Regions from separate parts of the Bacillus sp. VA15 genome, predicted to be linked through region 3. Evidence: predicted binding sites of a transcription regulator. Region 3 holds the regulator's gene; each other region holds the start of a gene.
The links. The regulator Rex, encoded in region 3, represses fermentation and respiration genes when NADH is low (regulators of the CRP and FNR family bind a similar motif). The targets are predictions, from matches to a motif close to TTGTGAAATATTTCACAA.
Positions count from the first base shown of each region.

Region 1: the regulator Rex is predicted to act here: its motif matches at 1,595-1,612, upstream of AC0DBE_RS11350 (L-lactate dehydrogenase).
Region 2: the regulator Rex is predicted to act here: its motif matches at 2,009-2,026, upstream of AC0DBE_RS08585 (DUF1641 domain-containing protein).

Region 1 is NZ_JBVQPQ010000003.1:328,225-331,506, reverse strand. Features, by position in the region: gene amyE (alpha-amylase) at 1-1,478, shown strand, start outside; gene AC0DBE_RS11350 (L-lactate dehydrogenase) at 1,652-2,617, shown strand; gene AC0DBE_RS11345 (L-lactate permease) at 2,649-3,282, shown strand, end outside.
Region 2 is NZ_JBVQPQ010000002.1:712,058-715,339, forward strand. Features, by position in the region: gene uxaC (glucuronate isomerase) at 1-74, opposite strand, end outside; gene AC0DBE_RS08580 (NAD(P)/FAD-dependent oxidoreductase) at 274-1,452, opposite strand; gene AC0DBE_RS08585 (DUF1641 domain-containing protein) at 1,492-1,914, opposite strand; gene AC0DBE_RS08590 (cupin domain-containing protein) at 2,306-2,803, opposite strand; gene AC0DBE_RS08595 (DMT family transporter) at 2,935-3,282, shown strand, end outside.
Region 3 is NZ_JBVQPQ010000005.1:286,448-289,729, forward strand. Features, by position in the region: gene AC0DBE_RS15120 (YdiK family protein) at 1-119, shown strand, start outside; gene tatC (twin-arginine translocase subunit TatC) at 157-921, opposite strand; gene tatAY (sec-independent protein translocase protein TatAY) at 928-1,101, opposite strand; gene AC0DBE_RS15135 (redox-sensing transcriptional repressor Rex) at 1,123-1,770, opposite strand; gene moaC (cyclic pyranopterin monophosphate synthase MoaC) at 1,767-2,279, opposite strand; gene AC0DBE_RS15145 (ABC-F family ATP-binding cassette domain-containing protein) at 2,405-3,282, shown strand, end outside.

The DNA of each region.
Region 1 (3,282 bases), on a different contig from region 3:
TTAAAAACTGGTCCGATCGATGGGATGTCACGCAGAATTCATTGCTGGGGCTATATGATTGGAATACACAAAATACACAAGTACAGTCCTATCTGAAACGTTTCTTAGAAAGAGCATTGAATGACGGCGCAGACGGATTTCGATATGATGCGGCCAAACATATAGAGCTTCCGGATGACGGGAATTACGGCAGTCAATTTTGGCCGAATATCACAAATACATCTGCGGAGTTCCAATACGGAGAAATCCTGCAAGATAGTGCCTCCAGAGATGCTGCATATGCGAATTATATGAATGTGACAGCATCTAATTATGGACATTCCATAAGGTCCGCGTTAAAGAATCGCAATCTTAGCGTGTCGAATATCTCCCATTATGCATCAGAGGTGTCTGCCGACAAGTTAGTCACATGGGTGGAATCGCATGATACGTATGCCAATGATGAGGAAGAGTCTACATGGATGAGCGATGACGATATTCGCTTAGGCTGGGCAGTGATTGCTTCTCGCTCAGGCAGTACGCCTCTCTTCTTTTCCAGACCTGAGGGCGGCGGAAATGGTGTCAGATTCCCGGGGAAAAGCCAAATAGGCGATCGTGGGAGTGCTTTATTTGAAGATCAGGCTATCACTGCGGTCAATAGATTTCACAATGTGATGGATGGACAGCCTGAGGAACTCTCGAACCCGAATGGTAACAACCAGATATTCATGAATCAGCGCGGCTCGCACGGCGTTGTGCTGGCAAATGCAGGTTCATCTTCTGTTACCATCAATACGTCAACGAAATTACCTGATGGCAGGTATGATAATAAAGCTGGGAACGGTTCATTTCAAGTAACAGACGGCAAATTGACAGGCACGATTAATGCCAGATCTGTAGTTGTTCTTTATTCTGATGATATTGCAAATGCGCCTCATGTCTTCCTTGAGAATGTCAAAACAGGTGTAACACATTCTTTCAACGATCAACTGACGATCACTCTGCGTGCAGATGCGAATACAACAAAAGCCGTTTATCAAATCAATAATGGGCAAGAGACAGCGTTTAAGGATGGAGACCACTTAACGATCGGAAAAGGAGATCCGTTTGGCACAACATACACCATCACGTTAACAGGAACGAACAGTGATGGTGTAACGAGGACTCAGGAATACAGCTTTGTAAAAAGAGACCCTTCTGCGGCCAAAACCATTGGCTATCAAAATCCAAATCATTGGGGCCAAGTAAATGCTTATATCTATAAACATGATGGGGGCCGGGCAATAGAATTGACCGGATCCTGGCCGGGAAAAGCAATGACTAAGAATGCAGATGGAATTTACACGCTGACGCTGCCTGCGGATACGGATACAACGAACGCCAAAGTGATTTTTAATAATGGCAGCGCCCAAGTGCCCGGACAGAACCAGCCTGGCTTTGATTACGTGCAAAATGGCTTATATAACGACTCTGGCTTAAGCGGTTCTCTTCCTCATTGAGGGCAAGGTTAGACGGGACTTACCGGTAGAAACCATCCTTGATGGTTTCTTTTTTTGTTCATAAATCAGACAAAACTTTTCTCTTGCAATAGTTTGTGAAATGTTGCACAATATAAATGTGAAATACTTCACAAACAAACATCAAAGAAAAACATACCCTGGAAGGATGATTAATGATGAACAAACATGTAAATAAAGTAGCTTTAATCGGAGCGGGTTTTGTTGGAAGCAGTTATGCATTTGCGTTAATAAACCAAGGGATCACAGATGAGCTTGTGGTCATTGATTTAAATAAAGAAAAAGCAATGGGCGATGTGATGGACTTAAACCACGGAAAGGCGTTTGCGCCGCAACCGGTCAAAACATCTTACGGAACATATGAAGACTGCAAGGATGCTGATATTGTCTGCATCTGCGCCGGAGCAAACCAAAAACCTGGAGAGACACGCCTTGAATTAGTAGAAAAGAACTTAAAGATTTTCAAAGGTATCGTCAGTGAAGTCATGGCGAGCGGATTTGACGGCATTTTCTTAATCGCGACAAATCCGGTTGATATTCTGACTTACGCTACATGGAAATTCAGCGGCCTGCCAAAAGAGCGGGTGATCGGAAGCGGCACAACACTAGATTCTGCGAGATTCCGTTACATGCTGAGCGAATACTTTGGCGCAGCGCCTCAAAACGTGCACGCGCATATTATCGGAGAGCACGGCGACACAGAGCTTCCTGTCTGGAGCCACGTGAATGTCGGTGGTGTGCCGGTCAGTGAACTCGTTGAGAAAAACGATGCGTATAAACAAGAGGAGCTTGACCAGATCGTAGATGACGTGAAAAACGCCGCTTACCATATCATTGAGAAAAAAGGTGCGACTTATTATGGTGTTGCGATGAGCCTTGCCCGCATTACAAAAGCCATTCTTCATAATGAAAACAGCATTTTAACTGTCAGCACATATTTAGACGGACAATACGGCGCAGACGACGTGTACATCGGCGTTCCGGCTGTCGTAAACCGCGGAGGTATTGCAGGCATCACTGAGCTGAACTTAAATGAGAAAGAAAAAGAACAGTTCCTTCACAGCGCAGGTGTCCTTAAAAACATTTTAAAACCTCATTTTGCAGAACAAAAGGTCAACTAATCGCAACTATAGAGTAAAGGGCTGATTGTCAATGTGGGAGCAGTTGTATGATCCGTTTGGAAACGAGTATGTGAGCGCACTTGTGGCGCTCACTCCGATTCTCTTTTTTCTCTTGGCTTTAACTGATTTTAAAATGAAAGGCATTCTTGCGGCATTTCTTACCTTAGCCGTCAGTTTCTTCGTCTCCGTTTTGGCATTTCATATGCCGGTTGAAAAAGCAATTTCTTCTGTTTTGCTAGGAATCGGGAGCGGGCTGTGGCCGATTGGCTACATCGTTCTGATGGCGGTGTGGCTGTATAAAATCGCAGTGAAAACCGGGAAATTTACCATTATTCGTTCCAGCATTGCCGGCATTTCGCCTGACCAACGATTACAGCTATTATTAATAGGTTTTTGTTTTAACGCGTTTTTAGAAGGCGCGGCCGGTTTTGGTGTTCCGATTGCGATTAGTGCGGCGCTGCTCGTCGAACTTGGTTTTAAACCGTTAAAAGCGGCGGCTCTCTGCTTGATTGCGAACGCAGCCTCTGGAGCCTTTGGGGCGATCGGGATTCCTGTAATCACAGGGGCGCAGATTGGTGATTTGTCTGCTCTTGAGCTGTCACGGACATTGATGTGGACATTGCCGATGATCTCATTTTTGATTCCGTTTCTGCTTGTATTCCTAT
Region 2 (3,282 bases), on a different contig from region 3:
TTCGCATAATTGTGATAGAGGCTGACAGCGGTTTCATTTTTCAGCAAAAAATTCTCGCCCATAAAGGGTTCCATGTCCTCACCGTCTTTCATTCTATTTCAAAATGTTAACGTTAACATTTTGATTTAATTTTATTTTACCTTTATATTCCTCTAGGATCAATCTCTTTTTTGAAAATGAAATGTTAACGTTAGCAGAAAAATAAAAAAAAGACATTGCCGGAAAGCATTCCGAAAGGAACGCTTTTGGCAATGCCCGAGTCCACAAAAAGGATTAGTAAGCCAGGCTGAAAAGTCCTTTAATGTGTGTTAAGTAGCGTACGTTACTTGCTTCTTTCATCAAGGAAGCAGGAAGACCTTTAAGCGGTGTAGAATTAGCACCAATGATGGCAACCGCGTCTTTGCGTCCGAGGCTTGCAAGTGTACCAGAGTTTACTGGCTTGAATGTTTCAAGCGTTTTGCCTTCTAAGTAAGCGAATAGGTTGTAACCGATCAGCTCACCCATTTGCCATGCGATTTGTGCAGTTGGCGGGTATGGACGGCCGTCTGGAGCGAAGTAAACTGCGCTGTCACCGGCAACAAATACATCTTCATGAGATGTAGATTGCAGGAAGTCATTTACTGTCGCGCGTCCGCGATTCACTTCAAGACCTGATTCACCGACTAATGGGTTACCTTGTACGCCGCCAGTCCAAACAAATGTGTTGGCAACAACTTTAGATCCGTCTTTCAGATCAATCACGTTTCCTTCTACATTTGTAACAGGAAGACCTGTTAAGAACTCAACGCCGCGTTTTTCAAGGCTTGCAGTCGCACGTTCGATAAGATCATCCGGAAGAACAGGAAGGATTTTCGGACCTGCTTCAACCAGTTTCAATTTGATTTCTTTATGGTCTACGCCGTATTTTTTCGCAAGGTTCGGCATGATATCAGCAAGCTCACCGACAAGCTCAACACCTGTTAAGCCGCCTCCGCCGATAAGGATTGTTGCATCAGCTTCGTTTTTCGTTTGAGAGTACTCGCGCACACGATCTTCAACATGTTGGAAGACTTTGTTCGCATCAGCAGCAGATTTCAATACCATGCTGTTTTCTTCAAGACCTGGGATGCCGAAGTAAGCTGTTACAGAACCAAGACCTACAACAAGCGCATCGTAAGATAATGTAGAACCGTCAGCAAGCGCAACTTCTTTTTTATCAACAGAGAAAGAGCTTACTTCCGCGATTTTAAGATCAATGTCTTTGCCTTTGAAAAGTTTTTCTAATGGCATTGCAACCGCTTTTTCAGACACGTTGCCTGCTGCAAGACGGTGTAATTCCGTAATGATTTGGTGAGTTGGGTATTTGTTTACCACAGTCACGCGTGCTTGTTCTTTTGTGTAATGTTTGCGAACTGTTAGAGCAGAAAGAACTCCGCCATAACCAGCGCCTAGAATGACAATATGTTTTGACATCGTATATCCTCCGTCCTTTATATCAATTTGAATCTGAGATTATTTTTGGTTTTCGCGTTCGTTCATGACTTCAAGGTAGCTGTTAGCAAAACGGAACAGCTTTTGAGCTTGAGGATCTTTCAGCATGCGCAACAGGCCGAAAAGACCAATCGTTTCGTTGCTTGCATCCGCGCGGTCTTTCGCTTCGATTGCAGTCGCAGCTACTTCTTTCGCTGTTTCTTTTACAGGCTCAAGAATTTCAGTGATAGCACCGACAGTGTCGCTTTTTAGCACTTCGTCAGTTGCTACAGACTGAGCGAAATCATAAGACTTCGTTAAAATATTCACTAACTCAGTCAGCTTCGGAAGCTGGTCAACTAAAACGGTCAGTGATTCTTGAACTTCCGGCTTTAACAGCTGATCAATAAGATCTTGCTGGCTTTGGCTGACAGACGCATTTGTTTGATCGATTGTTTCTGGCATATCCAATTCTCCTTTACTATAAGCAGTTTGCAGATTTTTTTGGAAAGGGTAGTGCCTCTCCCTGGTCTCATGCATGAAAGCATAAGAATAAGGATTGTGAATTCATGCACAATCATTTACAAAAATAAATGTTTACTACCCAGTTTTTCATCTTGCCATATTCAGTATTATTTTTATCTCAAAAATAAACAATTGAATAAGTCAAAAATCCTTTACTCTCTCTGAAAATAGCAAACACAAAAAACTCCAATTCGATTACCTTCTATATGATAACACTTTTTGAACAAAATTTGAACGTGAATTGCTTCGATTATGAAATTAATTTATATGGAGCCCATGTCATAACATTTCTGCGACACTAGTTATTGACAATCCAGCAATTTTCTCCCCTTCACTTTACCCATATTCCCAATAGAGGTTCTCTTTTTCCTGTGATCGGATCTTTCGCCGGCAATGACACCTGCTTGATCTGTTTCATCGCTTCCTCCCGTTCATTCGGCTCTCCCGTCTTCATATCATACTGAACGCCTCCCGGATAGGCGCCAACGACGGTAAAATCGGCGCTTGAGCTTAGCTTTTTATGGCCGACTCCAGCTGGAATCACGACTACGTCGCCGGATTTGAAAGGTATGGCGGCCCCTTTTTCTCCCCCAAATTGAATCACAGCCTCTCCCCTAACTGCAATCAGGACTTCATGCGTATTGCTGTGATAATGATGGTATGGAAAAACACTCCCTGACCAGCTGTTAGACCAGCCATGCCGGTTGACGATCCGCTCTGCCTGACCGGTGTCCTTGAGTGCGTTTTGATACACAACAAGCGGAAAATCAGGGTGATTCGGAATCCTGCCGTCATCCTGAAAGAAGTACGTCTGTGTCCTTGCTTCCAACAATCTCACCTCCATTTTTTGTCTTCCACACTTAGCGGTTCGCAAAACATGCTTATTTTCTCACGACTCCATTGATCTGTGCGATATCGAATAGTATAGTATAAAAAAATAATGCCAGAATGAGGGATATCATGAAAGCAATCGTTATCGGAATATTGGCTTCACTCTTTTTCGCTGTTACCTTTATTTTAAACAGAGCCATGGAGTTATCCGGAGGCAGCTGGCTTTGGAGCTCTTCGCTGCGCTTTATTTTTATGGTTCCGTTTTTATGTTTGATAGTCATCATGAGAGGGACATTCGCCCCTCTCTTACAAGAGATGCGGAAAAAGCCGTTCTTTTGGATTAAATGGAGCTTTGTCGGCTTCGTGCTTTTTTACGCGCCGATCACATTTGCAGCTGCATACGGTCCAGGTTGGCTCGTAGCCGGGACCTGGCAAATCACAATTGTAGCCGGTGTTCTGCTATCTCCATTTTTCTAT
Region 3 (3,282 bases):
CGCCAGGCAGCATGTGGTCATTTTACTCCATCCTGCTGATGGTGTTCGCCGCTTACAACATCAGCATTTCTTTTAAGATGTTCGCCTTTTCATTTAAAATTAAAAAGAACCAGAAATAAAGAAAATCCATTTCTCTCATGAGAAATGGATTTTTTATTATTGCCCGGAAGACACGTCCTGATCGGCAGCACTGCTTTTCTGCGCTTTCCGATAGGCTGCCTTCGATATAAGAATACTGATTTCATATAAAATCAACAGTGGAACAGTGACCATCATATGAGACAAAAGCTCAGGCGGTGTAATTAGGGCAGCGATCACAAGCAGCGTAAAATACGCATACTTTCTGATTTTCGCTAAGAACATCGGTGTCACAATTCCAAGCCTGGTCATAAACATGAGGATGACCGGCATTTGGAACAGCAGTCCAAACGGAATCGTCAGCTGCAAAAGAAAATGAAAATATTCATTAATTCCGATCACCTGATTGACATTCAAATCCTGAGAGATCCGCTTCATAAAATCAACAACAAAAGGAAATAAAATATAATATGAAAAAGATAAGCCCGCTAAAAACAGCAAAATAGAGATCGGAATGTAGCTGAGCGTTACTTTGCGCTCTTTCTCATAGAGGCCTGGACTCACAAAAGCCCAAAGCTGATAAAGAATAATCGGTGAGGTCAGGACAATCCCGATGATAAACGCGAATTGCATAAACACAAAAAGCGGGTCTGTCAGATTAAACGCATTAAGCGTAAGCTCCTTCGCTTCATCCGTTTTTTGCAGATAAACAATCATGGGCTTCGCTAAAAAAAATCCTGCGATAGAGAAAACGACAAATGCCAGTGCCACAACCAGCAATCGTTTTCGAAGCTCAGCAATATGTTCCAGCAGCGACATTTGATTCACTTTCATTCGTGTCATCCTAACTTACTGATCTTCTTTCTTTTTTTCCTCGTCATCACTCGTTAATCCTTTAGTAGCATTTTTGAATTCACGAAGTGTGTCTCCAGCAGCTTTCCCCAGTTCAGGCAGCTTTTTGGGACCGAAGATGATCAGAGCAACGATTGCGATAACAGCAAGGCTTCCAGGACCGATCGGCATATTTGGGCTCCTCCTTTCCCTCTATTCGATTTCCTCTAAAACTGAATAATGCTTCAAGAAATAAACCAGTGACTGAAGCTCTACAGCTAAATCTATATGATGAATTCGAATGTGTTCCGGCACATTCAAACGGGCCGGCGTAAAATTAAGGATTCCCTTGATTCCTAACGCGACCAATCTGTCTGTAATGGATTGAGCGGCAACTGCTGGCACTGTAAGAATGGCAACTGATTCATTTTTTACGTGTTGTTCAAGGTCGTCAAGGTTATAGACAGGCACGCCGCCTACCTCAGTTCCTATTTTACTCTCATTTATATCAAAAGCCATAGAAATTTTTGTGTTATTATTTTTTGTGAAATTATAGTGAAGAAATGCCGTTCCCAAGTTCCCCACACCAATCAAGATGACATCTGTCATCTCATCCTGATCAAGCGTTTTTCGGAAAAATGACAGCAAATAATCCACATTATATCCATATCCTTTTTTGCCAAGAGCTCCAAAATAGGAAAAATCCCTGCGAATCGTGGCAGAATCAACCTTTACGGCATCACTGAGTTCAGCGGATGATACACGCTGTTTTCCTGACGCATGCAGATTCTTTAAAAAGCGATAGTAAAGCGGCAGCCGTTTTGCCGTCGCCTGCGGAATTTTTGATTGATCCTTATTCATTTTTGGTCCTCCACATTATACTCGGATAGTTCTCTTTTAAAGTCACCGTTTTTCCCGCCTGTCTTCTCCAGCAAGAAAGTAGGGCCGATGACCATTCCCTTATCAAGGGCCTTGCACATATCGTAAACGGTAAGAGCGCACACCGATGCAGAAGTGAGCGCTTCCATTTCCACACCTGTACTCCCTTTCGTTTTGACCTGTGCTTTTATATGAAGTATAACTTCTGCTTCTTTTATTTTCCAGTCAAACGATATATCTACCCCGCTCAGTGAAAGCGGATGGCACATCGGAATGATATTCGACGTTTGCTTTGCGGCCATAATGCCTGCCACCTGCGCAACAGCCAGTACATCTCCTTTGCCGATATCATGACTTTGTATTTTCTCGTACACTTCATTTTTCATGTGTACGCTTGAAACAGCCGCCGCAGTACGGACAGTCGAAGATTTTTCGCTGATGTCCACCATCTGGGCTCTGCCCTGTTCATTAAAATGAGAAAATCCATTCATATTAAAACTCTCCTTAAACAGATCATACACTATTTTCTTCTCTATGTCTTATTCAGCCAATGTATTGTTTGCTGACTTCTGGTTCATAAGCTACACTTAACTTATTATAGCAGAGGTGAAATAATATGATGATCTTACAAGTTAATCAGCTATCCAAATCATTTGGTGCTGATACTATTTTAAACAATATAAAGCTGGAAGTCAGAAATCGTGATCGCGTCGCCATTGTAGGAAGAAATGGCGCGGGAAAATCCACGCTGCTTAAAATTATCGCAGGCCAGCTTTCGTATGAAAAGGGCGAACTCATTAAACCGAAAGATATTACAATGGGATATCTTGCCCAGCATACGGGCTTGGATTCTAAGCTTACCATAAAAGAAGAACTGCTGACTGTTTTTGACCACTTAAAAGCAATGGAAAAGGAAATGCGGGCTATCGAAGAAAAAATGGCGGCAGCTGATCCTGGTGAATTGGAAAGCATCATGAAAACCTATGACCGGCTTCAGCAGGAATTTAAAGATAAAGGCGGCTATCAATATGAAGCGGATGTCAGATCTGTGCTTCACGGACTTGGTTTCAGCCATTTTGACGATTCAACACAGGTGCAAAGCCTCAGCGGGGGGCAGAAAACAAGGCTGGCCCTTGGTAAGCTTCTGTTAACACAGCCTGATTTGCTCATTCTCGATGAGCCGACAAACCATCTCGATATTGATACACTAACCTGGCTTGAACATTATTTGCAAGGCTATTCAGGCGCCATTCTCATCGTTTCGCATGACCGCTACTTTTTGGACAAAGTAGTAAACCAAGTATACGAGGTATCAAGAGCTGAAAGCAAAAAATATCACGGCAACTACAGCGCTTATCTCGACCAAAAAGCCGCGCAGTATGAAAAAGATCTTAAAGTGTATGAAAAGCAGCAGGATGAAATCGCAAAGCTTCAAGACTTCGTAGACCGAAATCTTGCGAGAGCTTCTACCACAAAAAGAGCGCAAAGCCGCCG